Regions from separate parts of the Alloalcanivorax sp. C16-1 genome, predicted to be linked through region 2. Evidence: predicted binding sites of a transcription regulator. Region 2 holds the regulator's gene; each other region holds the start of a gene.

Region 1 (9,573 bases), on a different contig from region 2:
GTGCCAGCGGTCGTCCTGCCAGACCTCGGCCCAGGCATGGCTGGCCACGTGTTCGCTTTCGTCGCTGTAAAGATAGCCGCTCACGTAGCGCGCGGGTATCCCCAATACGCGGCAGCAGGCCAGAAAGACGTGGGTGTGGTCCTGGCAGACGCCCTGCCCGCCCCGGTAAGCGGCCACGGCGTCACTGGCCACGTCGGTGACACCGGCGGTGAATGGCATGTCCGCCAGGATCCGTTCGCTGAGTTTTTCCAATGCCGCCAGGGTGTGATCGCCACGGTAGCCCTCGGCCAGGTCGACCAGGACGGCGTCGGTACCGGTGAGCGCGGAGGTACGCGCGAACACCAGCGGCGACAGCCGGGCGTCGTCGTCTTCCTGGTCCTCGTCGACGATTTCCACCTGGCCCCGGGCGGTGAGCTCGATGCTTTGGTGGGGGTGATCCAGGGTCAGCACGTGCAGGATGTTGTCGAAGCCGTCGGAGGCGCGGGTGGCCTGCTCCGGCAGATCCAGATGCCAGTCGAGAATGCGCTGGCGACGGGAGGGGCGCGGGGTCAGGCGCAGATACTGGGTGCTGTGGCGAACCCGTTCGGAGTAACGGTACTCGGTGCGGTGCCGGATCGAGAGTTTCATACCACCTCCAGGTATTCTTCGCGGATGGTGTCCGCCAGTTCGTTGACCCGCCGCAGAAAGTCGGTGAGGTATTCGTGCAGGCCGGTGGCCACGATATGGTCCAGGTCGCCGTATTGCAGGCGGGCGAACTGCACCGCCGCCAGGCGTTTGGATTGCTGGCCGGCGTGGCCTTCGATGGCGGGCAGCAGTTCGCACAGCATCTGCATGCACGAGCGCAGCGAGCGCGGCACCTCCGGGCGCAGGATCAGCAGCTCGGAGACCCGTTCGGCGTTGATCGGTTCGCTGTAGATTTCCCGGTAGGCCTCGTAGGCGCCCACCGAGCGCAGCAGGGCGTGCCAGCGGTAGAAGTCCACCGCGCCGTCGCCGGCGGCGCTGTCGATCTGATGTTTGACATCGAGAATGCGGGCGGTGCTGTCGGCGCGCTCGATAAAGGTGCCCAGTCGCAAAAACCGGAAAGCGTCGTTGCGGATGCTGGTGCCGTAGGTGGCGCCGCGGAACAGATGCGAGCGGTTCTTCACCCAGTCAAAGAACTCGCTGGCGCCGTAACCTTCCAGGCCCAGTTCGCGGATCTCGCGCAGTTCCAGCCAGGTGCTGTTGACGCTTTCCCACATTTCCGCGGTGATTTTTCCGCGCACCGCGTGGGCGCTTTCCCGGGCGGTGCGCAGGCAGTGAAAGATGCTGCCCGGGTTGCCATCGTCCAGGGTGAAAAAATGCATCACCTCGTCCACGCGGACGTCGTCGTGGGTGGCCAGGTAACTGTCCAGGCTGCCGGTGATCACCAGCGGCGCGGTGATCTCTTCGCGGGCGTCCACGGCGAACGGAATCAGCGACAGGTTCCAGGCCACGTCCAGCATGCGCGCGGTGTTCTCGGCGCGTTCGAAATAACGGGACAGCCAGTACAGGTCGGCGGCGGTACGACTCAGCATGATCCGTCCTCCAGCACCCAGGTGTCCTTGGTGCCGCCGCCCTGGGACGAGTTCACCACCAGGGAGCCGGCGCTCATCGCCACCCGGGTCAGGCCCCCGGGCACCAACCGGGTTTCCTTGCCGCTCAGTACGAAGGGCCGCAGGTCGATGTGCCGGGGGGCGATGCCCTGGTCCACGAAGATCGGGCAGGTGGACAGGGACAGGGTCGGCTGGGCGATGTAGTTGGCCGGCCGCGCCTTCAGGCGCTCGCGGAACGACTCGATCTCGGCGTGGCTGGCCGCCGGCCCCACCAGCATGCCGTAGCCGCCGGCGCCGTGGACCTCCTTGACCACCAGTTCCGGCAGGTGGGCCAGCACATGGTCCAGCGCCTTGGGGTCACGGCATTGCCAGGTGGGCACGTTGGCCAGGATCGGCTCCTCGTCCAGGTAGAAGCGGATCATGGCCGGCACATAGGGGTAGATGGATTTGTCGTCGCCGACGCCGGTGCCCATGGCGTTGGCCAGAATCACGTTGCCTTCCCGGTACACCGACAGCAGGCCGGGCACGCCGAGCATGGAGTCCGGGCGGAGCGCCAGCGGGTCCAGGTAATCATCGTCGATGCGGCGGTAGATCACGTCCACCCGCTGCGGGCCGGCGGTGGTGCGCATGAACACGAAGCCGTCCTTGACGAACAGGTCGGCGCCCTCCACCAGCTCGATGCCCATCTGCTGGGCCAAAAAGGCGTGTTCGAAATAGGCGCTGTTGAAGCGGCCCGGGGTCAGCAGCGCCACCGTGGGATTGGGCACGGAGCCGCTTTCCTGGAGCGTCTCCAGCAGCAGCGAGGGGTAGTGCTCCACCGGCGCCACCGACTGGTGGGCGAACAGCTCCGGAAACAGACGCATCATCATGCGCCGGTTCTCGATCATGTAGCTGACCCCGGACGGTGTACGCAGGTTGTCCTCCAGCACGTACCAGGTGCCCTCGCCGTCGCGGATCACATCCACGCCGCTGATGTGCGAGTAGACCCGGTTGGGCAGGTCCAGGTCCTGCATGCACGGCTGGTACTGGGGATTGCCGAAGATCTGCTCGGCGGGCACCAGGCCGGCGCGGACGATGGCCTGGTCGTGGTAGATGTCGTGCAGAAACAGGTTCAGGGCGCGTACCCGCTGGATGGCGCCCTGCTCCAGACGCCGCCAGTCCGCGGCGGGGATCACCCGGGGCAGCGCGTCGAAGGGAATCAGCCGTTCGGTGCCGCTCTCCTCGCCGTAGACATTGAAGGTGATGCCGACCCTGTGGAACTGGAGCTCGGCCTCCTTACGCTTGCGCAGCAGCCCGTCGTGGGCCTGCCCGAGCAACCATCGGTGATAGCCTTTGTAGGCGTCCCGGACCTTGCCGCCCGGCAAAATCATCTCGTCGTAGCCGGACACGTCCGGCAGGGATAGTGTCCCCATGGCGCTCTCACTGGCACGGCCCGGCTCCTTGCCAGACCCTGTCTCAGTATGAGCAAAGGGCGTGCCAGAAATTGTAAAGCTTTGCGAAGGGAACGTGCGCCGGTTTGGTGCGCCGGCAACGAAAAAGCCCGGCGCGAGGCCGGGCTTTTCGGGAACGGAAGTCGAACCGGGTTCAGAGCTTGCTGTCGAGCTCCGGTACCGCTTCGAACAGATCCGCCACCAGACCGTAGTCGGCCACCTGGAAGATCGGCGCTTCTTCGTCCTTGTTGATCGCGACGATCACCTTGGAGTCCTTCATGCCGGCCAGATGCTGGATGGCACCGGAGATACCCACCGCCACGTACAGGTTCGGGGCGACGATCTTACCGGTCTGACCCACCTGCATGTCGTTGGGCACGAAGCCGGCGTCCACGGCGGCGCGGGAAGCACCCACGGCGGCGCCCAGCTTGTCGGCCACTTTGTAGAGGATCTCGAAGTTGTCGCCGTTGCCCATGCCACGGCCACCGGAGATCACGATCTCGGCGCTGGCCAGCTCGGGGCGGTCGGACTTGGCCAGTTCCTCACCCACAAAGGAGGAGATGCCGGCGTCCTTGACCACGTCACAGCTTTCCACGGAGGCGGAACCGCCCTCCTCGGCCACCGCGTCGAAGGAGGTCGGACGCACGGTGATCACTTTCTTGTCGTCACCGCATTTCACGGTGGCGATGGCGTTGCCGGCGTAGATCGGGCGCTTGAAGGTGTCGCCGTCGACCACTTCGGAGATCTCGGAGATCTGGGCCACGTCCATCAGCGCGGCGGCGCGCGGCGCGAAGTTCTTGCCGGTGGTGGTGGCGGCGGCCAGGATGTGGCTGTAATCGGCGCCCACTTCGGCCACCAGCTCGGCGATGTTCTCGGCCAGCTGATGCTCATAGGCGTCGTTGTCCGCGCACAGTACCTTGCTTACGCCCTCGGCCTTGGCGGCCTGCTCGGCCACGGCGTTGCAGCCCTTGCCGGCGACCAGAACGGTGATGTCACCGCCAATTTCCTTGGCGGCGGCGATGACGCTGAGCGTCGCTTTGTTCAGCGCGGCATTGTCGTGTTCGGCGTAGACTAAAACACTCATCAGATCACCTTCGCTTCGTTCTTCAGTTTGTCGACCAGCTCATCCACGGAGCCCACCATGACACCGGCCTTGCGCTCGGCCGGGGTTTCCACCTTCTCGATGGTGACGCGCGGGGTCATGTCGACACCCAGGTCCGCCGGGGACTTCACGTCCATCGGCTTCTTCTTGGCCTTCATGATGTTGGGCAGGGAGGCGTAGCGCGGCTCGTTGAGGCGCAGGTCGGTGGTCACCACCGCCGGCAGCTTCAGCTCAACGGTCTGCAGGCCGCCGTCGATTTCACGGGTGACCTTGACCTTGCCTTCTTCCATGTTCACTTCGGAGGCGAAGGTGCCCTGGGGCATGCCGGTCAACGCGGCCAGCATCTGGCCGGTCTGGTTGTTGTCGTCGTCGATCGCCTGCTTACCGAGGATAACCAGCTCCGGCTTCTCTTCGTCGACGATGGCCTTGAGCGCCTTGGCGATGCCCAGGGGCTGCACGTCTTCGTCGGTTTCCACCAGGATGGAACGGTCGGCGCCCAGCGCCATGGCGGTACGCAGTTGTTCCTGGGCGGCCTTCGGACCGATGCTCACGGCCACGATTTCGGACACCACGCCTTTTTCCTTCAGGCGCACGGCTTCTTCCACGGCGATTTCGCAGAAGGGGTTCATGGCCATTTTGACATTGGCGAGATCGACACCGGAGTGGTCCGCTTTGACACGAACCTTAACGTTGTAGTCGATGACTCGCTTGATGGGTACAAGAACCTTCATAGGATCCTCGGAATCTTCCACTTGGTGACTTGAATCGTTCCCTGCCGCGGCTGCCACAAACCAGGGTTTGGAAGCCCGCCTTGCCTTGTGGCAACCCGGTCCCCGGGAGGGACGAAAACGATGAAAAAGGCGAGACGACGCCGAACACGGGGCCCCGCGCGAGGTCCGGTATCTTGAACGCCAACCCCGGCAAGGTCAATAGGCCGAAAATGTGTAAGCGGATGATTTTTCTGCCAATTGTGTTCATTATTCATGACTCGCCGGTCGCTCATTTTGTTGAAAATCAATCACCTGGCGACGGATAATCCAAACACTCGTTTGAGCGTTTGTGAAAGACCGTTTCACATCCGCCCAATTGGTGGTGCCGTCCAACGGATGCTTATATACTCGCGCCACCCCAAGAACCTCCGCCCGCACCGGCCAGGCCACACAGCCTCAGGCTCACGGCGTCACGGCGAGGTCCCGGCCGGCCCCTAACAAGGCACTATAAGGGCCGTAACGCAACCGAAAGCTAGGAGACAGGCTGTGGAACGCGAATCAATGGAAGTCGACGTAGTGATCGTCGGCGCCGGCCCCTCCGGTCTGGCAACCGCCTGCCGGCTCGGCCAAATCGCCCAGGAAAGCGGCCAGGAACTCAGCGTGGTGGTCGTCGAGAAGGGCTCCGAAGTCGGCGCCCATATTCTCTCCGGCGCGGTGTTCGAGCCGCGCGCGCTGAACGAACTGTTCCCCGACTGGAAAGAGAAAGGCGCGCCGCTGAACGCCCCGGTCACCACCGACGAAATCTACTATTTCACCGGTGCCGACAAGGCCAGCAAGGTGCCCGGCCCGTTCGCGCCGAAGACCATGCACAACGAAGGCAACTATGTCATTTCGTTGGGCAACCTGTGCCGCTGGCTGGCGGAACAGGCGGAAGGCATGGGCATCGAGATCTTCCCGGGCTTCGCCGCCAGCGAGATCCTCTATAACGAAGACGGTTCCGTGAAAGGCATCGCCACCGGTCAGATGGGCGTCGCCGCCGACGGCGAGCATAAGCCCAGCTACGACCCGGGCATGGAACTGCACGCCAAGTACACCGTGTTCTCCGAGGGCTGCCGTGGCCACCTGGGCAAGCAGCTGATGGAGAAGTACAACCTGCGCGACGGCGTGGACCCGCAGCACTACGGCATCGGCATCAAGGAGCTGTGGGAAATCGACCCGTCCAAGCACAAGAAGGGCCTGGTGATGCACAGCGCCGGCTGGCCGCTGAGCGAGTCCGGTTCCCCGGGCGGCGCCTTCCTGTACCACCTGGAAGACAACCAGGTGACCCTGGGTCTGATCACCGACCTGGCCTATTCCAACCCGCACGTCTCGCCGTTCGACGAGATGCAGCGCTGGAAGACCCACCCGGAAGTGAAGAAATACCTGGAAGGCGGCAAGCGCGTCAGCTACGGCGCCCGTGCCATTTCCAAGGGCGGCCTGCAGTCGCTGCCGAAGATGACCTTCCCCGGCGGTATTCTGGTGGGCTGTGACGCCGGTACCCTGAACTTCGCCAAGATCAAGGGCAACCACACCGCCATGAAGTCCGGCATGATGGCCGCCGAGACCATCGCCAAGGCGATCGCCGACGGCCGTTCCGCCGACGAGCTGAGCGAATACAAAGCCACCTTCGAGAACAGCTGGGTCTACGAAGAGCTGCACCAGCAGCGCAACTTCGGCCCCGCCCAGCACAAGTTCGGCAACCTGCTGGGCTCCGCCTTCGCGTTCGTCGATCTGAACATCTTCAACGGCAAACTGCCGTTCACCATGCGCGATACCACCCCGGACCACGACACCCTGAAGCCGGCGGATCAGTGCAAGAAGATCGATTATCCGAAACCGGACGGCAAACTGACCTTCAACAAACTGGATTCGGTGTTTCTGTCCAACACCAACCACGAAGAAGATCAGCCCTGCCACCTGCAGTTGAAGGACCCGAGCATCCCCATTGAGTACAACCTGCCCAAGTACAACGAGCCGGCGCAGCGTTATTGCCCGGCCGGCGTGTACGAAGTGGTCGAGGACGAAACCAGCGGGGAAAAGCGGTTCCAGATCAACGCGCAGAACTGCGTGCACTGCAAGACCTGCGACATCAAGGATCCGACCCAGAACATCAACTGGGTGCCCCCGGAAGGCACCGGCGGGCCCAACTACCCGAACATGTAAGCGGGTCCCTCGCCGGAAACGAAAAAGCGCCCCTCGGGGCGCTTTTTTTATGTCCGCCGGCGCTGGCGCCAGCGCCGGACCCAGGCTTTCACGCGGGTCTCCAGGGCGTGAATCAGGCCCAGGGGCGGCATCGCCGGCATGTAAAGCTCCGGTTCCCGCGGGCGGCGCGGGCGCTGTTCCTGGTTGGATTCGGGGGTCGTCATGGTGGGCTCCTGTTCTGGATATCCGGTTCCAAGGATCCCCAGCATCGCCGCCGGTCTTTGTTCAATCCAACGAAAAGATCTACACTGCCCTTTCAGTTTTATTGAAAGGTCTCTCCATGACGGTTTCCGCCACTGCCCCGCCCCCACTGCTCGACACCGATGTGCTGCGCAGCTTCGTGGCCATCGCCGAGAGCGGCAGCTTCACCCGCGCCGCCCGGCAGGTGCACCGCACGCCCTCGGCGCTGAGCATGCAGATCAAGCGGCTGGAAGAGACCCTCGGCCATCCGCTGTTCGTGCGGGAGGCGCGTCAGGTGCGGCTGACGCCGGAAGGCGAGATGCTGCTCGGTTACGGGCGGCGTCTGCTAAAGCTGAATCAGGAGGCGGTGGCGCGGTTTCTGTCGCCGGCCCTGGACGGCGTGGTGCGTCTGGGCACGCCGGACGACATCGGCACCCGCATCCTGCCCCGGGTGCTGAGCCGCTTCGCCAGCGGCCATCCGGCGGTGCAGGTGGAGGTGGTGGCCGGCCGCAGCGGCGATCTGGTCAGCCGCATGGTCGATGACAAACTGGATCTGGTACTGGTCACCGAAGGCAACGACGACCTGACACCTGGCCTGGGGGAAGTGGTGCACACCGAACCCCTGGTGTGGGCCGGCCGGGAAGGTGGCGTGGCGGCGCAACGGTCGCCGTTGCCGCTGTCGCTGGCCAGCCACGGCTGCGCCTGGCGGGCCATGGCTCTGGCGGCGCTGGACCAGGCCGGCATCGACTACCGTGTGGCCTACAGCAGCGAACACTGCGCCGGTCAGGAAGCGGCCATGCTCGCGGATCTGGCGGTCTCACCGTTCCCACGCAGCCTGGTGCGGCCGCCCCTGCGCCGGCTGGGCGCCGAGCACGGCCTGCCGCCCCTGGGCGATTACCGCATTGCGCTGCTGCGCGGCGAGGGCCTCTCCCCCGCCGCCGAGGCCCTGGCCACCCAGGTCCTGGAGGCGTTCCGGGAATGGCGCTGAGCGTCACTCCCGGGGCGCGGCGTTATTCCGCGTCCAGCGCCTTGCGGCCACGCCACACCAGACTGTAGAGGTCCTTGCGGCGGTCGCGCAGGTTGGTCACCGAGCCTTCGCTGTGCAGCAGCTTGAGCTTTTCCAGATCCACGTCGGCGAACAGCAGCATCTCGGTGTTGGGCACCGATTCGCTGATGGTGCCGTCGTGGGGAAAGTAAAAGTCGCTGGGCGAGAACACCGCCGACTGGGCGTACTGGATGTCCACGTTGTCCACCCGGGGCAGATTGCCGACGCTGCCGGAAATGGCCACGTAGCATTCGTTCTCGATGGCCCGCGCCTGGGCGCAGTGGCGCACCCGCAGGTAGCCGTTCTTGGTATCGGTCCAGAACGGCACGAACAGGATTTCCATGCCCTGCTCCGCCAGCAGCCGGCCCAGTTCCGGGAACTCCACGTCGTAGCAGATCAGGATGCCGATGCGGCCCGCGTCGGTGTCGAAGATGCGCAAATCGTTGCCACCCTGGATCGCCCAGTCCTTGCGCTCGTGGGGCGTGATGTGGATCTTCTTCTGCTCTTCCACGGAGCCGTCGCGGCGCATCAGGTAGGCCACGTTGTAGATGCGGCCCTCCTCTTCCAGCGGCATGGAGCCGCCGATGATGTTGATGTTGTAGCTCACCGCCATGTCGGCCATGGCGTCGCGGATTTCCTCGGTGAAGCTGGCCAGGTAGCGCACCGCCTCCACCGAGTTGAGGTCCGGCTTCAGGCCCATCAGCGGGGCGCTGAAGAACTCCGGCAGCACCGCGAAGTCGGCGCGGTAATCGGACAGCGAATCGACGAAGAATTCCACCTGGCTGAGCAGGTCCTCCACCGAACGGGCGGCGCGCATGCGGCGCTGCACCACGCCCAGGCGCACCACCGAACGGCGCGGCCAGTCGCCGTCGTCGTCGGGCTGGTAGAGGATATTGTCCCATTCCAGCAGGGTGGCATAACCGCGCGAACTTTCGTCCTCGGGCAGGTATTTCTTGAGCAGCCGTTTGACGTCGAAGCCGTTGGAAAGTTGGAAAGTCAGAATCGGGTCGTAGATCGCCCGGCTTTCCACCTCGGCGATGTACTCGGTCACCGACATGGTGTCGGCGTAGTCCTTGTAACCGGGCAGCCGCCCGCCGGCCAGAATGGCGCGCAGATTTTCCTCGCGGCACAGTTCCTTGCGCGCTTCGTACAAACGGCGGCCCAGGCGGTAGCCCCGGTATTCCGGGTCCACGAACACGTCCAGACCATACAGCGCGTCGCCCTTGCGGCTGTGGGAGCGCACCTTGTCGTCGGTGATCAGGTCTTCATAGCGGTGCGGGTTGGAAAACCGGTC
Region 2 (9,573 bases):
GTCGCCGTCCTGGAACAGGGTGAAATACACCGGAATCACCTTGCCGTCGTCGGTGGTGCCCTGCACCCGCACCCGGGCATAGTTGCCCTTGCGGTCTTCCTCGCGCATCGGCAGCACCTCGATCTTCTGACCCTGGTACAGGGTCACGCCGGAGGCATAGGTATTGATCAGGCTGTTCTTGAACACGTCCAGGAAACGGTACTTCTGATCCCGGCTGGCCTCGTCGAAGTAATCACCCATCACCATGCGGGTGATGCGCTTGAAGTCCACCAGCGGCACCAGTTCCTCGCGCACCAGCTGGCGCGCGTACTCCGGTTCCTTATTGAGCCGGTCGCGGTTCTGGTCGATCAGGGTGGTCATGCGGTCCAGGGTGTCCTGAACCAGCTCGCGCGGATCCTGAGCGGCCTGGGCCAGGCCCGCCATGGCCATCAGAACCAGCGCCATTACCGCCGCGAAAGGTTGTTTTAAGGTCATACTTCACTCCCTGTAATTGCTTGATGCCCGGTTGTACGGCTTTCCCACCGGGGTGTCCAGGCGTTTGTTATTGGAACACGGGAGGGCACCGGGGTTCCGTGAAGAGCGGGACACCGGGAACGCCAGTGGCCCGCGCGGGGTCTCAGGGCGGGCGCGCCAGTGTATAATCGCCGCCAGCGAGGAGACACGAGAGACCATGAGCAACGACCACATCGCCATCGCCCGCCGCGTTCTCGACGAAGAAGCCCGCGCCGTGGCCGCGCTGAGCCTGCGGGTCAGCGACGATTTCGTGCGCGCCTGCGAGCGCATTCTCGAATGCCCCGGCCGCGTGATCGTCACCGGCATGGGCAAAAGCGGCCATATCGGCAGCAAGGTGGCCGCCACCCTGGCCAGCACCGGCACCCCGTCGTTTTTCGTGCACCCGGGCGAGGCCTCCCACGGCGACCTGGGCATGATCACCGGCGCCGACGTGGTGCTGGCGCTGTCCAACTCCGGCGAAACCGGCGAGATTCTCACCATCCTGCCAGTGATCAAGCGCAAGGGCGCCGGCCTGATCAGCATGACCGGCCGCCCCGAGTCGTCCCTGGCGCGGCTGTCCGACGTGCACCTGGACGTGGCCGTGGAGGAGGAGGCCTGCCCGCACAATCTGGCGCCCACCTCCTCCACCACCGCCACTCTGGCCATGGGCGACGCCCTGGCCATCGCCCTGCTGGAGGCGCGCGGCTTCACCCCCGAGGATTTCGCCCTCAGCCACCCGGGCGGCAGCCTGGGCCGGCGCCTGCTGTTGAAGGTGGATGACATCATGCACACCGGGGAGCGCCTGCCGCGGGTACCCCGCGACGCCAGTCTGTCCGAGGCGTTGCTGGAAATGACCCGCAAGGGCCTGGGGATGACCACGGTGGTGGACGAGGACGACCGCCTGATCGGTCTGTTCACCGACGGCGACCTGCGCCGCACCCTGGAGAAGGGCCTGGATATCCGCCAGGCCGGCATCGCCGAGGTGATGTCCAGCCACCCGGTGACCATGGCCCCGGGGCTGCTCGCCGCCGAGGCGCTGCAGATCATGGAAACGCGCAAGATCAACGGCCTGATCGTCTGTGATGACCAGCGTCGACCGATCGGCGCGCTCAACACCCAGGACCTGCTGCGCGCCGGAGTGATGTAATGGCTTTTTCGATTTCCACCGCCGATGCCCGCGCCCTGCGCCTGATGGCGTTCGACGTGGACGGCGTGATGACCGACGGCCGCCTGCACTACGGGCCGGACGGCGAAACCCTCAAGGTGTTTCACGTGCACGACGGCCACGGCCTCAAGAAGCTGGCCGCCAGCGGCGTCACCCTGGCCATCATCACCGGCCGGGACACGCCCATGGTGGCGCGCCGTGCCCGGGAACTGGGCATCGAGCACGTCATTCAGGGCCGCGAGGACAAGGCCGTCGCCCTCGCCGACCTGGCCGGGCGCCTGGGTATCGGTGCCCGGGAAACCGGCTATGCCGGCGACGATGAACCGGACGTGGGGGCCCTGCAGTGGGCCCAGATCGCCTTCGCCCCCGCCAACGCCCATGCCTGCGCGCGGCAGGCCGCCGATCACATTACCCGGGCCCGTGGCGGCGACGGCGCGGTCCGTGAAATCTGCGATGCCCTGCTGGCATTGCGGGAGGCGCCGTGAGACGCCAGGGCCTGCTCAGCGCCTCCGGCATTCTGCTGCTCGGCCTGATCGTGCTGATGACCCTGCACGAGTGGGACAACCCCCTGGAGGACGATCGCGAGGCCTTTCTCAGCGCCCCGCTGATCATTGCCGACACCATTACCGCCAAGGCCTATGACCGGGACACCGGCAAGGTCAGCTACGAGCTCAAGGCCGATCACCTGGAGCAGTTTCAACGGGAGGCGCTGACCACGCTCACCGAGCCGGATCTGCGCATGGAAAACGACAACGGCATCTGGACCATCCGTTCCCGCCGTGGTGAAGTGCGCGACAACGGCGACCTGATCGTGTTTCTGGATCAGGTCAAGGCACGCAGCGAGACCAACGGCGTCACGCTCAGCACCGACGAACTGGAGTATCTGAACGATGCCAGCCAGGTCCGCTCGCCGGGCGCGCTGACCCTGGAGCATCGCGACGGCAACACCCGCGCCGGCAGCATGCGGTCGGACCTGACCAGCGGCGAAATGACCCTCGAAAAAGGAGTGGTAAGTGAATTCACGGGCAGCAATTAAAGGGCTCGGCCTGTTCGGGCTGCTGTTCGCCGGCCTGGCCGGCGCCGCCCAGCCTCCCGGCGGCCAGCCCGTGGAGGTGAGCGCCGACAGCGCCACCTTCGAGCAAAGCGCCGGCACCGGCGTGTACCGCGGCGACGCGGAACTGATCCAGGGCAACCGGCGCCTGAACGCCGACGTGATCCGGCTGTTCACGGAGAACAACCAACTGGTACGCGTGGAGGCCACCGGCAATCCGGTGCGCATGCGCGAGGGCGAGGACCTGCAGGCGCGGGCCAGGAACCTGGTCTACGACCTGCGCGCCCGGCGGCTGGTGCTTACCGGCGACGCCCATGTGGACCACCAGGGCAACACCTTCGAGGGCGCCCGGGTGCAGTACAACCTGGATTCACGGCGGGTGGACGCCAGCGGTGAAGGCGACAAGCGCGTGCGGCTGGTGATCCCGGCCAAGAACACCGAGCCGGCCGGCGAAAACGGCGCTCAAGACGGCAACACGGAGACCCCCTGAATGGCACATCTGAGCGCCCATAACCTGGCCAAAAGCTACAAAAGCACCCGCGTCATCGAGGACGTGTCCCTGGAAGTGGAAGCCGGCCAGATCGTCGGCCTGCTGGGCCCCAACGGCGCCGGCAAGACCACCTGCTTCTATATGATCGTGGGTCTGGTGGCCGCCGATGCCGGCCGCATCGAAATCAACGGCGACGACATCACCCACCTGCCGATGCACGGCCGCGCCCGCCGGGGCATCGGCTATCTGCCCCAGGAAGCCAGTATTTTCCGCCGGCTCACCGTGGAGCAGAACATCATGGCGATCCTGGAAACGCGCAAGGAAATGACCAAGGCGCAGCGCGAGGAGCAACTGGAAAGCCTGCTCAGCGAGTTCCACATCGACCACATTCGCGACTCCATGGGCATGAGCCTGTCCGGCGGCGAACGCCGGCGGGCGGAAATCGCCCGCGGGCTGGCCACCAACCCGGATTTCATCCTGCTGGACGAGCCCTTCGCCGGCGTCGATCCGATCTCGGTGAACGACATCAAGGGCATCATCCGCCACCTGAAGGAACGGGGCATCGGCGTGCTGATCACCGACCATAACGTGCGCGAAACCCTGGACATCTGCGACACGGCCTATATTGTCAGTACCGGTCACATCATCGCCGACGGCGACGCCACCACCATTCTCGGCAACCAGCAGGTTCGCGACGTCTACCTGGGGGCGGACTTCCGGCTATAACCGGAACCGGCCACCCGCGCCGGCCCCGCCCTACACCCTCGCCCCGGGAAAAGCAACACTTGGCATGATTATTGCTTAAAGCAAATTAATGCTGCTATGCTGCCCGACTTCGGGAACGAGCGACCCAGTAGCATGAAACCCACTCTACAACTGCAAATCGGCCAGCAGCTGACCATGACGCCCCAGCTGCAGCAGGCAATCCGCCTGCTGCAGCTGTCGACGCTGGACCTGCGCATGGAGATCCAGCAGGCGGTGGAGAACAACCCCCTGCTGGAGCTGGAAGACGGCGCCGAGGACTTTTCCGCGGACGACCCGGACGGCGACGGCGAGATGGAGCTGGAGCGCGACGACGCCCTGGACGACCTGGTCGAGGGCAGCGTGGAAACCGACAGCGAGTGGGACGACCTCTATGTGGGCCAGAGCAGCGCCGGCGCCGGTGAAGGCGACGACGCGGACGCCTGGCAACAGCGCCACGCCAACCCGGACACCCTGCTCGACCACCTGGAGTGGCAGCTCAACCTGACCCCGATGAGCGACCGCGACCGGGTGATCGCCCAGATCATCCTGGAAGCCCTGGACGAGCGCGGCTATGTCACGGTTTCCCTCGAGGATCTGGTGGGCACCGCCGAGACCCAGATCGCCGACCCGGACGACCCGTTGGAAGACGACGAGGTGGTGGCGGTGCTGCACCGCCTGCAGCAGTTCGACCCGGTGGGCGTGGCCAGCCGCGACCTGGCCGAATGCCTGGGCGTGCAATTGGCCCAGCTGGCCGCCGACACCCCTCATCTGGACACCGCCCGCGCCCTGCTGGTCCACCAGGAGCTGTTGGAAAAACACGACTACGCCGGCCTGCGTCGCGCCCTGGCGGTGAGTGAGGCGGACCTGGTGGCGGCACTGGGTCTGCTGCGCACCCTGGACCCGGCACCGGGCCAGCAGATCGGCGGCGACACCGCCGACTACGCGGTGCCCGACGTGGTGGTGCGCGCCCACCGGGGCGGCTGGCGGGTGGAGCTCAACGAAGAGGTGCTGCCCAAGGTCAATCTGCAGGCCCAGTACGCGCAGATGGCGCGGCAGGTGGGCGGCGACGACGGTCAGTACCTGCGCAACTGCATGCAGGAAGCCAAGTGGTTCCTGAAAAGCCTGCAAAGTCGCAACGACACCCTGCTCAAGGTCGCCAGCCGCATCGTCGAGGTGCAGCAGGACTTCTTCAACTACGGCGAGGAAGCCATGAAACCGCTGGTGCTGGCCGACATCGCCGAGGCGGTGGAGATGCACGAATCCACCATCAGCCGGGTCACCAACCAGAAATTCATGCTCACGCCCCGGGGCGTGTTCGAGCTCAAGTACTTCTTCTCCAGCCATGTGGACACGGACGGCGGCGGTGAGTGTTCCTCCACCGCCATTCGTGCCATCATTAAGAAGCTGGTCGCCGCCGAGAACCCTCGCAAGCCGCTCAGCGACAACAAGCTGGCAAGCCTGCTCAACGACCAGGGCATCAAGGTGGCGCGCCGCACCGTCGCCAAGTACCGCGAGGCGATGCGAATCCCGTCCTCCAGCGCGCGCAAGCGGCTGGTCTAGGCCGGACCGGAACGGATATCTCTTCGACAAGAGAGAAGGAGCCAGCTATGCAGATCAACCTCAGTGGCCACCATCTGGACATCACCGACGCCCTGCGTGACTACGTGGACGAGAAGTTCGCCAAACTGGAGCGCCACTCCGACCAGATCACCAGCGTTCAGGTGATCCTTTCCCCGGAGCCCAAGAGCCATAAGGCGGAATCCACCATTCATATATCCGGAGCGGACCTGTTCGCCACCGCCCAGGCGGACGACATGTACGCGGCCATTGATGCGCTGACCAGCAAGCTGGACCGGCAAATTCTCAAACACAAGGAAAAGACCGTGGGCCGCAAGCACGGCCACTAGGTCGCCCAGAACCCGATTATGCGAGTACGCGAACTGCTCACCGAAGACCGCACCTATGACGACGTGGCGGTCACCAGTAAAAAACGGTTGCTCGACCAAATCGCCCAGCTGGCCGCGGCCAGCTGTGGCGGCCTCAACGAGCAGGAAGTCTTCGACGCCCTGGTGGCCCGCGAAAAGCTGGGCTCCACCGGCATCGGCGAGGGCATCGCCATCCCCCACTGCCGGCTGGGTCACTGCGACGCCGCCATCGGCCTGCTGCTGAAGCTGTCCGAACCGGTGGACTTCGACGCGGTGGACGGGCGTCCGGTGGACCTGGTGTTCGTGCTGCTGGTGCCGGAACAGAACCCGGAACAGCACCTCAAGACCCTCAGCCACCTGGCCAATCTGTTCAACGACGACGACTACCGCAGCGACCTGCGCCACGCCCACGGCAATCAGCGTCTGTATCAGACCGCGGTGGAATCGGAGGCCGAAATTCGCCTGGCATCCTGAGCCGGTCGGCCGGACCATCGCTATGAAACTGACCATCCTCAGCGGACGATCGGGCTCGGGCAAGACCACCGCCCTCCAGGCCCTGGAAGACCACGGCTATTATTGCGTGGACAACCTGCCCCTGGGCCTGCTCCCCACCCTCGCGGCGCAATTGCAGAACGAGGACCACGCGCCGCAGCGCGTGGCGGTGGGCGTGGACGCCCGCAACCTGCCCCGCCAGTTGCTGGCGTTCAATCGCATCATTGAGGAACTGCGCCAGCAGCCGCTGGACACCGAGATCATCTTTCTCGAGGCGGAGCCGGCCACGCTGTTGAAGCGGTTCAGCGCCACCCGTCGCCGGCACCCCCTGAGCGGCGACGAACGCACCCTGGCCGACGCCATCGAGCTGGAAGCCAAACTGCTGGCCGATATCCGCCAGCTCGCCGATCTGGTGATCGACACCAGCAACCTGGACGTGCACACCCTGCGCAATATGATCCGCCAGCGGGTGGCGCGCCGGGACGTGCGGCTGTCCCTGCTGATCCAGTCGTTCGGCTACAAGAACGGCCTGCCCCACGACGCCGACCTGGTGTTCGACGTGCGCGCCCTGCCCAACCCACACTGGCAGGGGGACCTGCGCCCGCTCACCGGCCGCGACGACAAGGTGGCCGAGTTTCTGCGCGGCCACCCGGAAAGCGGCGCCATGCTCGACGACATCTTTCACTTCCTGGACCGCTGGCTGCCCGCCTACGGCGCCAACGATCGCAGCTACGTGACCGTGGCGGTGGGCTGCACCGGTGGCCGCCACCGCTCGGTCTACATCACCGAACAGCTGGCCCAACGGCTGCGCGAAAAGGGCGTGCCCCTGCACGTGCGCCACCGGGAGCTGGATGGATGATTGAGCGGAACCTGACGATCACCAACAAGCTCGGCCTGCACGCCCGCGCCGCCGCCAAGGTGGTGAGCGTATCCTGCCGCTACAGCTGCACCATCCAGGTGCTGCACGGCGAGCGCCAGATCGACGCCAAAAGCATCATGGGCCTGCTGATGCTGGGCGCCGCCAAGGGCACCACCCTGACGGTGCGGGTGGACGGCGAGGACGAAGTGCCCGCCATGGACGAACTGGCCGACCTGTTCGAACGCAAGTTCGACGAAGGCGAGTAGCGGCCGCTTTTTCACCCTTTGATCCTTCCCTGGCCGGCGCTGGGTTAAACTGGCGCACAGCGAGGAGGGGTCATGTCCGAACAAAGTCAGCACAAGCGCAATCTCAACGCCGTTAACCGGGCCCTGGCCGGGGGCACCTTTTCCCAGGTGCGCCAGTTGCTCAACAGCCTGCCCGGCGCCGAGACCGCCCACCTGCTGGAATCCTCCCCGCCCCGGGAACGGGAAATTCTCTGGCGCCTGCTCAGCCAGGAGCAGGAAACCGAGGTGCTGCAGTACCTGGGCGAGGAGGTGCGCGTGGAACTGCTGCGCGACCTGCCGCCGGAAGAACTGGTCCCGCTGATCGAGGATCTGGACACCGACGACCTGGCCGACCTGCTGCAGGAATTGCCCGAGCAGGTCACCAGCCAGGTGCTGGCCGCCCTGGACGCGCAGAACCGGGAACGCCTGGAACAGGTGATGAGCTACCCGGAGGACACCGCCGGCGGCCTGATGAACACCGACGTGATCACGGTGCGCCCGGAGATCACCTTCGGCGTGGTACAGCGCTATCTGCGCCGTCGCGGTGAAATCCCCGAAACCACCGACAACCTACTGGTGGTCAATCGCCGCAACCAGTTTATCGGCGTGCTGCCGCTGACCCGGGTGCTGATCTCCGACCCGGGCACCACGGTGCGCGAAGCCATGCGCACCGACGTGGAGGCGATCCCCGCCGACCGCCCCGCCCACGACGTGGCCAAGCTGTTCGAACGGCTCGACCTGATCACCGCCGCGGTGGTGGACGAGAACGGCGTGCTGGTGGGCCGGATCACCATCGATGACGTGGTGGACGTGATCCGCGAGGAAGCGGACCACTCGCTGATGGGCATGGCCGGCCTGGACGAGGACGAGGACACCTTCGGCTCGGTGTGGCACACGGTGCGGCGCCGTTCCCTGTGGCTGGGCATCAACCTGCTCACCGCCCTGGCCGCCTCGGCGGTGATCAGTCTGTTCGAAAACACCCTGGAAAAAGTGGTGGCCCTGGCGGTGCTGATGCCGATCGTGGCCAGCATGGGCGGCATCGCCGGCAGCCAGACCCTGACGCTGGTGATCCGCGCCATGGCCCTGGGCCAGGTGCAGGAAGGCAATACCCGTTATCTGTTCACCAAGGAACTGGCGGTGGGCGCGCTCAACGGCCTGCTCTGGGCCCTGGTGATCGGCGCCACCGCCGCGCTCTGGTTCGACGACGCCAGCCTGGGCATGATCATCGCCTCGGCCATGGTGCTGAACCTGGTGGTGGCCGCCGGCGCCGGGGCCCTGATTCCCATCGCCATGAAACGCATGGGCATCGACCCGGCGCTGGCCGGGTCGGTGGTGCTCACCACCATTACGGATGTGGTCGGGTTCTTCGCGTTTCTGGGGCTGGCGACGATTCTCTACGCCAGTTTGCTCTAGCGGCCTGGCGGCCGCCTCCTCACAAATCCGGCGTGGCGTCCGGTTCGTCGTCGCCGACGCCGAAGATATCCCGGAACGAGGCGTAGACGGACACCGTGGTCAGGGCCAGCAAGAACAGGGCGAACACCAGGGACAGGAGGCCGCTGACCAGGCCCACCACCAGCATGGCCAGGCTGTCCGCGCCGAACAGCAGATTCGCGCCGGCCAGCAGCACACCGAGCAACACCGCCAGCAGCAGCAAGAACAGCATCGGCACCAGGCCGTACCAGAGCATCGGCAGCCAGTTGCGAAGCACCGCCACCAGACTCTCCTTCAGCGCCGGCAGGGGCCGGCGGTCGCCGAAGAACACCAGCGGCACCTGAAACCAGATCACCGCCATATAGGGGATCGACACCGCCACCATGATCAGCATCAGCAGCGCGGTCTTGATGATACCCATCTGCCCGAACGCCGAGGCGGAGGCCGGATCCAGGGGCTCGCCCTGGAAGCCGGCGGTAAACAGGGCGGCGATTTCCCGGCCGAACAGCAGCAGCGCCGCCGCCACCATCACCAGGGTGAACAGAATCTGCAGCCCCACCTGGGTCAGGCCGGTCAGGAACAGGGGCCCGGTGCGCTGGGAAAAGCCGGCGAACAGCTGCCCGAAATCGAACTCCTCATC
Region 3 (9,573 bases), on a different contig from region 2:
GTTGGGGTCGCGCAGGGGCCCTTCCACCAGATGGCGGAAGATCGCCAGGGCGATGTACGACAGCAGCAGACTGCCGATGGTCTCGTTGACGCCGCGCTTCTGCCGCAACCAGCCGCTCAGGCCGATCCACAGGCCGCCGGCCAGCATCGCCGCCACGCCCATGGCGATCAGCATCGGCCAGGCCGGCAGCGCCGGCAGCCACAGCGGCGTCACCGCCGCCGCCAAACCGCCGAGCACCAGCGCGCCTTCACCGCCAATGATGATCAGACCGGCGCGGGCCGGCAGCGCCACGCACAGCGCCGTAAGCATCAGCGGCGCCGCGCGCATCAGGGTGTTTTCCCAGGCGAACATGGAACCGAAGGCGCCTTCGAACACCAGCGGCCCGGCCTGCCAGGCGGGCTGGCCCTGAATCAGCAGAAACAGGATGAACAGCACCGCCGTGGTGAGCATCGCCAGCAGCGTGGGCAGCACCGGCAGCGCCAGCACCGCCGCCCGACCGAGCCAGGGCTTCAACATGACGGGCTCCCCCCGTGGAAAGGATCAGAGCTGGCCACGCACGCCCTCCACCAGATAGTCCATGCGCTCCAGTTCCACGGCGGTTTGTTGGTAGTCAGTGCCGTCGGCGATCACCACCTGGCCCTGATTGTTCTTCAGCGGGCCGCCGAAGATCACGTAGTCACCGCTGAGCATTTTCGCCTTCACCGCGTCCGCGTTCTTTTTCGCTTCGGCGCTCACCGCCGGCCCATAGGGCGAGGTTTTGACGAACCCTTCCTTGAGGCCGCCGCGCAGGAAGTTGATCATCGGCTCGCCGTTCATGGCCGCCTTGACGTGTTCCTGGTAGGGCGTCACCCAGTTCCACTCCGCGCCGGTGAGGTAGCCTTCCGGCGCCAGCTGCGCCTGGCTGGCGTGGTAGCCGCAGGTCATGACGCCGCGTTTCTCGGCGGTTTCCACCAGCACCTTGGGGCCGTCCACGTGGCAGGTAATCACGTCACAGCCACTGTCGATCAGGCTGTTGGTGGCTTCCGCTTCCTTCACCGGCATCGACCAGTCACCGGTGAAAATCACCGAGGTGGTGATGTCCGGGTTCACCGAGCGAGCGCCCAGGGTGAAGGCGTTGATGTTGCGCAGCACCTGGGGAATCGGCTTGGCGGCCACGAAACCGAGCTTGGCGGATTTGCTCATATGGCCGGCCACCACGCCGTTCAGATACTGGCCCTCGTCGATGTAGCCGAAGAAGCTGCCCACGTTCATCGGGTGCTTGCCCTTCTCCCAGAGGCCGCCACAGTGGGCGAAGCGGGTGTCGGAGAAACGCTGCGCCACTTTCAATACGTGCGGGTCGAAGTAGCCGAACGAGGTGGGGAAAATCAGGCTGGCGCCATCCTGGCGAATCATCGCTTCCATGGCGCGCTGCACCGCCACCGTCTCCGGCACGTTCTCCTGCTCCACCACCGTGACCCCGGGCATCTTCTTGACCAGGGCGGCGGCTTCCGCGTGGGACTGGTTGTAGCCGAAGTCATCGCGGGCGCCCACGTACAGGAAGCCCACGGTGATCTCTTTCTGCGCCGCGCGCAGCGGGTTGAACGGCAGCGCCGCGGCGGCGCCCAGCAGGCCGGCGGCCTTGATGAAGTTACGGCGATTGATGTGCGACATGATGAGGCGTCCTTTAACACTGACCTTGGATGGAAGGCGCCGCCGGGCGACGCGCGAAGGTTGAGTGCATCCTGGAATGCATGCTGGTATACAAGTAAGCAGCCTTCATGCCATTCGCGGTAAACCCCTTAAAAACAAGGCTTTCCCGCGAAATCACCGGTTCTCGCCAAACACCCCGCGCACTGCTTGTGTGCAAAACCGCGCGCCGCGCACCAGCGGCGCGCACCGTCTTCCGTCCCGCGACGCCCAGGCAAATGTCCGTCACCGCCGGGGTGTCGCCGCGCGGGCAGCAGCTCATGATCCGCTCTCCACGATCACCGCCAGCGGGCCGCCGCCGTCCGGGCCCTGGTGCTCGGCGCCGCCGGACACGAACAGGGCCAGGTCGCCGGTGCGCCCGCCCAGCACCCCGCCCACCAGGGCGCGGGCGTGGCGGGTGGCGTTGATGTCGCTGTCGTCCCACATGGTGTGGCGGCGCCCGCGGATTTCGCCGCTGCGGGACGGCTCCGCCTTGGCCAGCAGCGCCACCAGTTGGCCGTCGCCCAAGGTGGCCCGGGCGCGCTCCAGGGCCTCGCCGTCCAGCGCGTCGGCCATCACGTCGTGGCCGATGCGCAGGGCCGGGTCCCAGCCAGGTGCATTGCCCAGCACCAGGATTTCGTTGCGCATCAGCTCAATGCCGGCGGAGGTGCTGGCGCGGCCGGACCACAGCGCGAAGTCATGGCAGACGGCGGCGTCACTGAGCGCGCGCTCGTCCACCTCGCCCAGGGCCAGGGCCACGCCCAGCGCCGAGGCGCCACGGGAATAGCCCATGGATTCGTAGGTGTCGGTGGTGGCCACGGTGGCGCCGCGCCGGCGCGCCTCCTCGCAGCGGGCGGCGGTGAGCAGCGGGCATTTGATCTGCACATAGTGCACGTCCTCCGCCCGCTCGATGCCGGCCCCGGCCATGGCCGCGCGCACCGCCCCGGCGGTGGAGCGCACCTGGTCCAGGCGGCCGATCTGTTCCGGCGCGAAGGTGTCGGTGAAGGCGATGCCAGCGGCCAGCCCCGGCTGTTCCGGCGCCGGCGAGGCGGCATCGTCCACCTCGAACACCAGCCAGTGGGGCGACAGACCGCCCTCGGTGCCGCCGGACATGACGAAGGCGATGCGCTCGGCCACGGTGTCTTCGGGCAAATCCAGCCGCTCGGCGAAGAAGCGCTTGAGCACGCTGGTGGCGAAGGCGCGGGTGAAATCGTTGACGCAGCCGTTGCCCTCGGTCTTGCCGAGCACCGCCACCACCCGCTCCGGGTGCAGACGGCCGTCGGCCAGCGCCTCGCGCAGCGGCGTCAGGTCATCCGGACCGGCGCAGGGCAAACGCAGAACGAGGGTTTTCATGGTAAAGCCTCCCATTAATTTGAATCGCGACAACCAGGCCGCGATGGCATTAGCACGCCGGCCAGGCGAGTCCGCCCGTGCCTGGGCGTTCATTGAGAGGCAAGATAGAATTCCCGGAGCGCAGCCCACCAGCGTTATTTTCTGGTCAGAGCGATGCCGTTTCGGCATCGCTCATTGCTCGGAGCACGAGATGCAGAACATCCGCTTTCTTCGTTATGTGGACGCCGTGGCGCGCTGCGGCTCGATCCGCAAGGCCGCGGAACAGCTCAACGTGGTGTCGTCGGCGGTGAACCGCCGCATCCTGGATATCGAAGCGGAGATCGGCACCGACCTGTTCGAGCGGCGCGCCCGGGGCGTGCGCCTCACCGCCGCCGGCGAGCTGTTCGTGGCCTACGCCCGCAAACAGATGGCGGAGCTGGAACGCACCCTCTCGGAGATCGAGGACCTGCAAAGCGTGCGGCGCGGCGAGGTGCGCATCGCCGCCATCGAGGGCATGGCGGCGGAGCTGCTGCCCCGGGCGATCTGCGCCTTTCAGAAAACCCATCCCCAAATACGCTTCACCACCTTTATCTGCGGCCGCGAGGAGGTGTACCGGTACCTGAAGGAGTTTCGCGCCGACATCGGACTGGTGTTCAACCCGGCGCCGGACCCGGAGATCCGCACCCTGATGGACGTGGAACAGCGGTTGTGCGCCTTCGTCTCACCGGATCATCCGCTGACCCGGCTGGACCAGGTGCGGCTGTCCGATTGCGTGGCCTACCCGCTGGCGCTGCCGGATCGCAGCCTGGGCGGGCGCGCCCTGCTGGATGAATTCCTGGCGCGCCGCTCCCTGCGCCTGGAGCCGGCGCTGGAATCGGATTCCTTCGAACTGATGCGTAACTTCGCGGTGAAAAGCGGCGGCGTCTGTTTCCAGATCCAGATCGGCATGCCGCCCTCGCACCTGCCCGGCGGCATGCGCGCCCTGCCCCTGGCGGACCGGGGCCTGAGCCGGGGCCGTCTGGTGCTGGGCATGGAACACTCCCGCGCCCTGCCGGTGGCCACCGCGCGCTTCGTCGAGCACCTCAAGAACGATCTGGCCGACGCCTGACCCACCCACGCAGCCCCCCTCAAGCGAGTCCGGGTTATGCCCTTCCGGGACCCTTGAGAACAGGACGTTCGAAAGGGAGCCTACAGGGACGTACTCGCGGCGTTCCCGGAAGGGCATAACCCGGACTCGCGCCCAGGCTGGAGAGCCCGCCCCGTCGAAACGCGGCCCCCGACGCCGCACAGTAATAGTGCCGCGCGCCCCGCGATGAAGCAGAACGCCGCCCCGGAACACCACCGCGCATTTTCACCAAACCACCGCCAGCGCCCGTAAACACTGGCACCGCGCCGCGCCGCCGAGAAGCTGGCACCGGCCTTGCACTGATCGGCATACCTACTGGTATACAACGAGGTATGCGAACGTGCTTGGCTGGACCATCGATCAATGGCGCTCCGCCTACCGGCGCAAAAAACTGACGCCGGTTTCCGCCATGAAGGCGCTGTCCGCTCTGCTGCAGGACAGCGAACGGGCTCTCTGGATTCACCTGCTCGACGAATCCAGTCTGCTGGCCCAGGCGGAACGCCTCAGCGATCCCTCCCTGCCCTTGTACGGCGTGCCCTTCGCGGTGAAGGACAACATCGACGTGGGCAGCCTGCCCACCACCGCCGCCTGCCCGGCCTATGCCTACACCGCCAGGGAAACTGCTCCGGCGGTGCAGGCGCTGCTGGATGCCGGCGCCATTCTGGTGGGCAAGACCAACCTGGACCAGCTGGCCACCGGCCTGGTGGGCGTGCGCTCGCCCTACGGTGAAGTGCCCAACCCGTTCAATGGCGACTACGTCACCGGCGGCTCCAGCTCCGGTTCCGCCGCCGTGGTCAGCCTGGGGCTGGTGCCGTTCGCGTTGGGCACCGACACCGCCGGCTCCGGCCGGGTGCCGGCGGCGCTCACCAACATCGTCGGCCTGAAGCCCACCAAAGGCAGCATGAGCACCCGGGGCGTGGTGCCCGCCTGCCGCACCCTGGATTGCATCAGCGTATTCGCGGTGAGCGTGGACGACGCGGAAACCGTGTTCGATCTCTACAAAGGCTACGACGAACAGGACGGCTACGCCCGCCATGCGCCCACCGGCGTGCCCACCGCCTTGCCGGAAAAACCGCGCCTGGGCGTGCCCAAGGAAACGCCCTGGTTCGGCGATGATCAGGCCGCCGCCGCCTGGCAACGGCAACTGCAGGAACTGGACGCCATCGCCGAACTGGTGCCGTTGGACATGGAGGTGCTGCACCAAACCGCCCGCCTGCTTTACCAGGGCCCCTGGGTGGCGGAGCGCTACACCGTGGCGGAGCCGCTGCTGGAAGACCCGGACGCACTGCTGCCGGTGATCCGCGATGTGATCCTGCCAGCCAGGGATATGAGCGCCGCCGACGGCTTCCGCGCCCAGTACCAACTGGCGGACCTGCGCCGGCAAGCGGATCAGCTGATGGCCGGCATCGACGCCCTGGTGGTGCCCAGCACGCCGGGCATCTACACCCGGGCGGCGGTGAACGCCGACCCGATCAAGCTCAACAGCCAGCTCGGCACCTGGACCAACTTCGTCAACCTGCTCGACATGTGCGCCCTGTCGTTGCCCGGCGGCCTGCGGGACGGCGACGGCCTGCCCACCGGTATCACCCTGATCGGCCCGGCCTGGTACGACGCCGCCCTGGCGGAGTTCGGCCGGCGCTGGCAGCGCCACCGCCCCTGGAAGGCCGGCGTCACCGACCAGCAACCGGCGCTGCCGAAAGCGGAGGACGACAAGGACCGGGACGACGGCACCGTCACCGTGGCGGTGGTGGGCGCCCATCTGTCCGGCATGCCGCTTAACTACCAACTCACCGAACGCAACGGCGTACTGCTGGAAACCACTCGCACCGCGCCCTGCTATCGCCTCTACGCGCTGGCCAACACCACGCCGCCCAAGCCCGGTCTGATCCGTGCCGACGACGGCGCCGCCATCGAGATCGAGCTGTGGAAACTGCCGATCACCGAGTTCGGCAGCTTCGTGGCGCTGATCCCCGGCCCGCTGGGCATGGGCACCCTGGAAACCGAGGACGGCCGACAGGTGAAAGGCTTTATCTGCGAAGGCTGGGCGATTGCCGACGCCAAGGACATCACCGCCCTGGGGGGCTGGAGAAATTACATCAAGGGGTTATGAAATGGCTTTGAAGAAGGTGCTGATCGCCAACCGTGGCGAGATCGCGGTGCGCATCTGCCGCACGCTCAAACAGCTGGGCATCGCGTCGGTGGCGGTGTACTCCGACGCCGACCGCAACAGCCAGCATGTGGCCGCCGCCGACGAGGCGGTGGCCCTGGGCGGCCAGACCGCGGCGGACAGCTACCTGCGCAGCGACCTGATTCTGCAAGCGGTGAACGACACCGGCGCCGACGCGGTGATCCCCGGCTATGGCTTTCTCTCCGAGAACGCGGAGTTCGCCGAGGCCTGCGCCGCCCGGGGCGTGGTGTTCGTGGGCCCGACCCCGGACCAGCTGCGCCGCTTTGGCCTCAAGCACGAGGCCCGCGCCCTGGCGGAAGCCGCCGGCGTGCCCCTCGCCCCCGGCACCGGCCTGCTGCAAAGCCTGGATGAAGCCAAACAGGCCGCCACCCAAATCGGCTACCCGGTGATGCTCAAGAGCACCGCCGGCGGCGGCGGCATCGGCCTGAGCCGCTGCAACGATGAAGCGGAGCTGGTGGCCGCGTTCGAATCCGTGAAGCGCCTGGGGGAAAGTTTCTTCTCCGACTCCGGCGTGTTCATCGAACGGTTCGTGGCCCGCGCCCGCCATATCGAAGTGCAGATCTTCGGCGACGGCCAGGGCAAGGTGCTGGCCCTGGGCGAACGGGAATGCTCCCTGCAACGGCGCAACCAGAAAGTGGTGGAGGAAACGCCGGCGCCGAACCTGCCGCAAGCTACTCGGGAAAAACTCCACGACAGCGCCGTGCGCCTGGGCGAGTCGGTGAACTATCAGTCCGCCGGCACGGTGGAATACATCTACGACGACGAGCGCGACGAATTCTATTTCCTGGAGGTGAACACCCGCCTGCAGGTCGAGCACGGCGTCACCGAATCCGTGTTCGACGTCGACCTGGTGGCCTGGATGCTTCAGTTGGCCGGCGGCGACAGCGTGCCCCTGGAGCGGGATTACCGGCCCGACGGCCACGCCATGGAAGTGCGCATTTACGCCGAGGACGCCCTCAAGGATTTCCAGCCCAGCCCCGGCGAACTGACCGAAGTGTTCTTCCCGGACAACATCCGCCTGGACGGCTGGGTGGACACCGGCACCGAGGTGAGCCCGCACTACGACCCGATGCTGGCCAAGGTGATCGTACACGGCGCCGACCGCGCCGCCGCCCTCGACAACATGCGCGACGCCCTGGCCGCCACCCGCCTGTCCGGCATCGCCACCAACCTGGATTACCTGCGCCAGATTCTGCGCGACCCGGCGGTGGCCGAAGGCAAGGTCTCCACCCGCTACCTGGAGAGCTTCCAGTACACGCCCACCGCCTTCGAGATCGTCGACCCGGGCACCTATACCACGGTGCAGGACTACCCGGGCCGCGCCGGTTACTGGGACATCGGCGTGCCTCCGTCCGGCCCCATGGACGACTACGCCTTCCGCCTGGGTAACCGTATCGTCGGCAACCACCCCAGCGCCGCCGGTCTGGAAGCCACGCTGGTCGGCCCCACCCTGCGCTTCCACAGCGACACGGTCATCGCGCTTACCGGCGCCGGCTGCGACGCCACCCTGGACGGCGAGCCGGTGATGCTTTGGCGGCCGGTGACCGTGAAGGCCGGCCAGACCCTGGTCACCGGCAAGGTGATCAGTGGCTGCCGCACCTACATCGCCGTGCGCAACGGCATCGATGTGCCCGACTACCTGGGCAGCAAATCCACCTTCGTGCTCGGCCAGTTCGGCGGCCACGGCGGGCGCACCCTGCGCAAGGGCGACGTGCTCTCCATCTGCCAGCCGCAGCTGGCCGGCTGCCCCACCCCGGCGCCGGAACATGAACCAGCGGCGGCGGATGCCAAGCTGATCCCGGACTACCCACAGCAGTGGGCAATCAAGGTGCTGTACGGCCCCCACGGCGCCCCGGACTTTTTTACCGAGGAGGCCATCGAGGCATTCTTCAGCGCCGACTGGCAGGTGCACTACAACTCCAACCGTCTCGGCATCCGCCTGGTGGGTCCGAAACCAAGCTGGACCCGCACCGATGGCGGCGAGGCCGGCCTGCATCCCTCCAACATCCACGACTGCGAATACGCCGTGGGCAGCGTTAACTTCACCGGCGACTTCCCGGTGATTCTCACCAAGGACGGCCCCAGCCTGGGCGGCTTCGTGTGCCCGGTGACCATTGCCAAGGCGGAGCTGTGGAAGGTGGGGCAGTTGAAGCCCGGCGACAGCATCCGTTTCGTACCGATGGCGTTTGATGAAGCGTTGGCATTGGAAAAGGCCCGGGACCAGGCCATCGAGGCCCTGCAACCGGCGAGCCCCGAAACGCCTTCTTTGCCGAAACCGGGAACCAAGTTCACCTCACCGACCATGCTGGCGGAGCTCGACGCCACCGAACTGGCTCCGCGCATCACCTACCGGCAGGCCGGCGACAAATACATTCTGATCGAGTACGGCGACAACGTGCTGGATCTGGACCTGCGCTTCCGCGTCCATGCCCTGATGGAAAACCTCAAGGGCGACAAGGTGGGCGGCATTCTGGAACTGTCCCCGGGGGTGCGCAGCCTGCAGGTGCACTACGATTCCCGGGTGATCCACCAGGCCCAGCTGGTGAAAACCCTGCTGGAGCGGGAAGCGGCCCTCGGCTCCGTGGCCGATATGGTGGTCACCTCCCGGGTGCTGCACCTGCCCCTGGCGTTCGAGGACAGCGCCACCCTGGACGCGGTGAAACGCTACCAGGAGACCATCCGTGGCGAGGCCCCCTGGCTGCCCAACAACGCGGAGTTCATCCGCCGCATCAACGGCCTGGATTCCATCGAACGGGTCAAGGAGATCGTCTACCAGGCCAGCTACCTGGTGCTGGGCCTGGGCGACGTTTACCTGGGCGCGCCCTGTGCCGTGCCGGTGGACCCGCGCCACCGGTTGATGACCTCCAAGTACAACCCGGCGCGCACCTACACCGCCGAGGGCACGGTGGGCATCGGCGGCGTCTATATGTGTATCTACGGCATGGACTCCCCCGGCGGCTACCAGCTGGTCGGCCGCACCCTGCCGATCTGGAACAAGCACCTCAAAAACCGCCAGTTCAAAACCGGTGAGCCCTGGCTGCTGCGCTTCTTCGACCAGGTGCGCTATTACCCGGTGAGTGAGGAAGAACTGGCGGGGATGCGCGATGCCTTCCGCGAAGGCCGGCTCGAGGTGGAGATAACCGAAGAGAAATTCTCACTGGCCGATCATCACCGCTTCCTGAACGAGATCGAACCGGAGATGGTGGCCTTCCGGGAGAACCAGCAGGCCGCCTACCAGCAGGAAGTGGCGCGCTGGCAGGAC

Evidence for each region. Region 2 encodes sigma-54, which starts transcription at its own class of promoters, with help from an activator protein. Its sites were predicted from a motif close to TGGCACNNNNNTTGCTNT; they were not measured.
Region 1: ACLD0W_RS17455 (circularly permuted type 2 ATP-grasp protein) is a predicted target of sigma-54. The motif match lies at 3,033-3,050, and genes of this name have one in related genera.
Region 3: atzF (allophanate hydrolase) is a predicted target of sigma-54. The motif match lies at 4,407-4,424, and genes of this name have one in related genera.

Annotation. Positions count from the first base shown of each region.
Region 1 covers NZ_JBKFTK010000008.1:46,768-56,340, forward strand. Annotated here, with positions in the region: gene ACLD0W_RS17445 (transglutaminase N-terminal domain-containing protein) at 1-627, opposite strand, end outside; gene ACLD0W_RS17450 (alpha-E domain-containing protein) at 624-1,553, opposite strand; gene ACLD0W_RS17455 (circularly permuted type 2 ATP-grasp protein) at 1,547-2,983, opposite strand; gene ACLD0W_RS17460 (electron transfer flavoprotein subunit alpha/FixB family protein) at 3,156-4,085, opposite strand; gene ACLD0W_RS17465 (electron transfer flavoprotein subunit beta/FixA family protein) at 4,085-4,834, opposite strand; gene ACLD0W_RS17470 (electron transfer flavoprotein-ubiquinone oxidoreductase) at 5,360-7,015, shown strand; gene ACLD0W_RS17475 (hypothetical protein) at 7,063-7,218, opposite strand; gene ACLD0W_RS17480 (LysR family transcriptional regulator) at 7,335-8,222, shown strand; gene ACLD0W_RS17485 (GNAT family N-acetyltransferase) at 8,245-9,573, opposite strand, start outside.
Region 2 covers NZ_JBKFTK010000002.1:126,603-136,175, reverse strand. Annotated here, with positions in the region: gene ACLD0W_RS07795 (phospholipid-binding protein MlaC) at 1-474, opposite strand, end outside; gene ACLD0W_RS07790 (KpsF/GutQ family sugar-phosphate isomerase) at 671-1,639, shown strand; gene ACLD0W_RS07785 (KdsC family phosphatase) at 1,639-2,142, shown strand; gene lptC (LPS export ABC transporter periplasmic protein LptC) at 2,139-2,693, shown strand; gene lptA (lipopolysaccharide transport periplasmic protein LptA) at 2,671-3,198, shown strand; gene lptB (LPS export ABC transporter ATP-binding protein) at 3,199-3,924, shown strand; gene ACLD0W_RS07765 (RNA polymerase factor sigma-54) at 4,057-5,502, shown strand; gene hpf (ribosome hibernation-promoting factor, HPF/YfiA family) at 5,550-5,849, shown strand; gene ptsN (PTS IIA-like nitrogen regulatory protein PtsN) at 5,868-6,341, shown strand; gene rapZ (RNase adapter RapZ) at 6,364-7,218, shown strand; gene ACLD0W_RS07745 (HPr family phosphocarrier protein) at 7,215-7,484, shown strand; gene mgtE (magnesium transporter) at 7,557-8,915, shown strand; gene ACLD0W_RS07735 (BPSS1780 family membrane protein) at 8,935-9,573, opposite strand, start outside.
Region 3 covers NZ_JBKFTK010000004.1:237,618-247,190, forward strand. Annotated here, with positions in the region: gene ACLD0W_RS14850 (ABC transporter permease) at 1-516, opposite strand, end outside; gene ACLD0W_RS14855 (BMP family ABC transporter substrate-binding protein) at 541-1,650, opposite strand; gene ACLD0W_RS14860 (ring-opening amidohydrolase) at 1,945-3,018, opposite strand; gene ACLD0W_RS14865 (LysR family transcriptional regulator) at 3,209-4,105, shown strand; gene atzF (allophanate hydrolase) at 4,464-6,233, shown strand; gene uca (urea carboxylase) at 6,235-9,573, shown strand, end outside.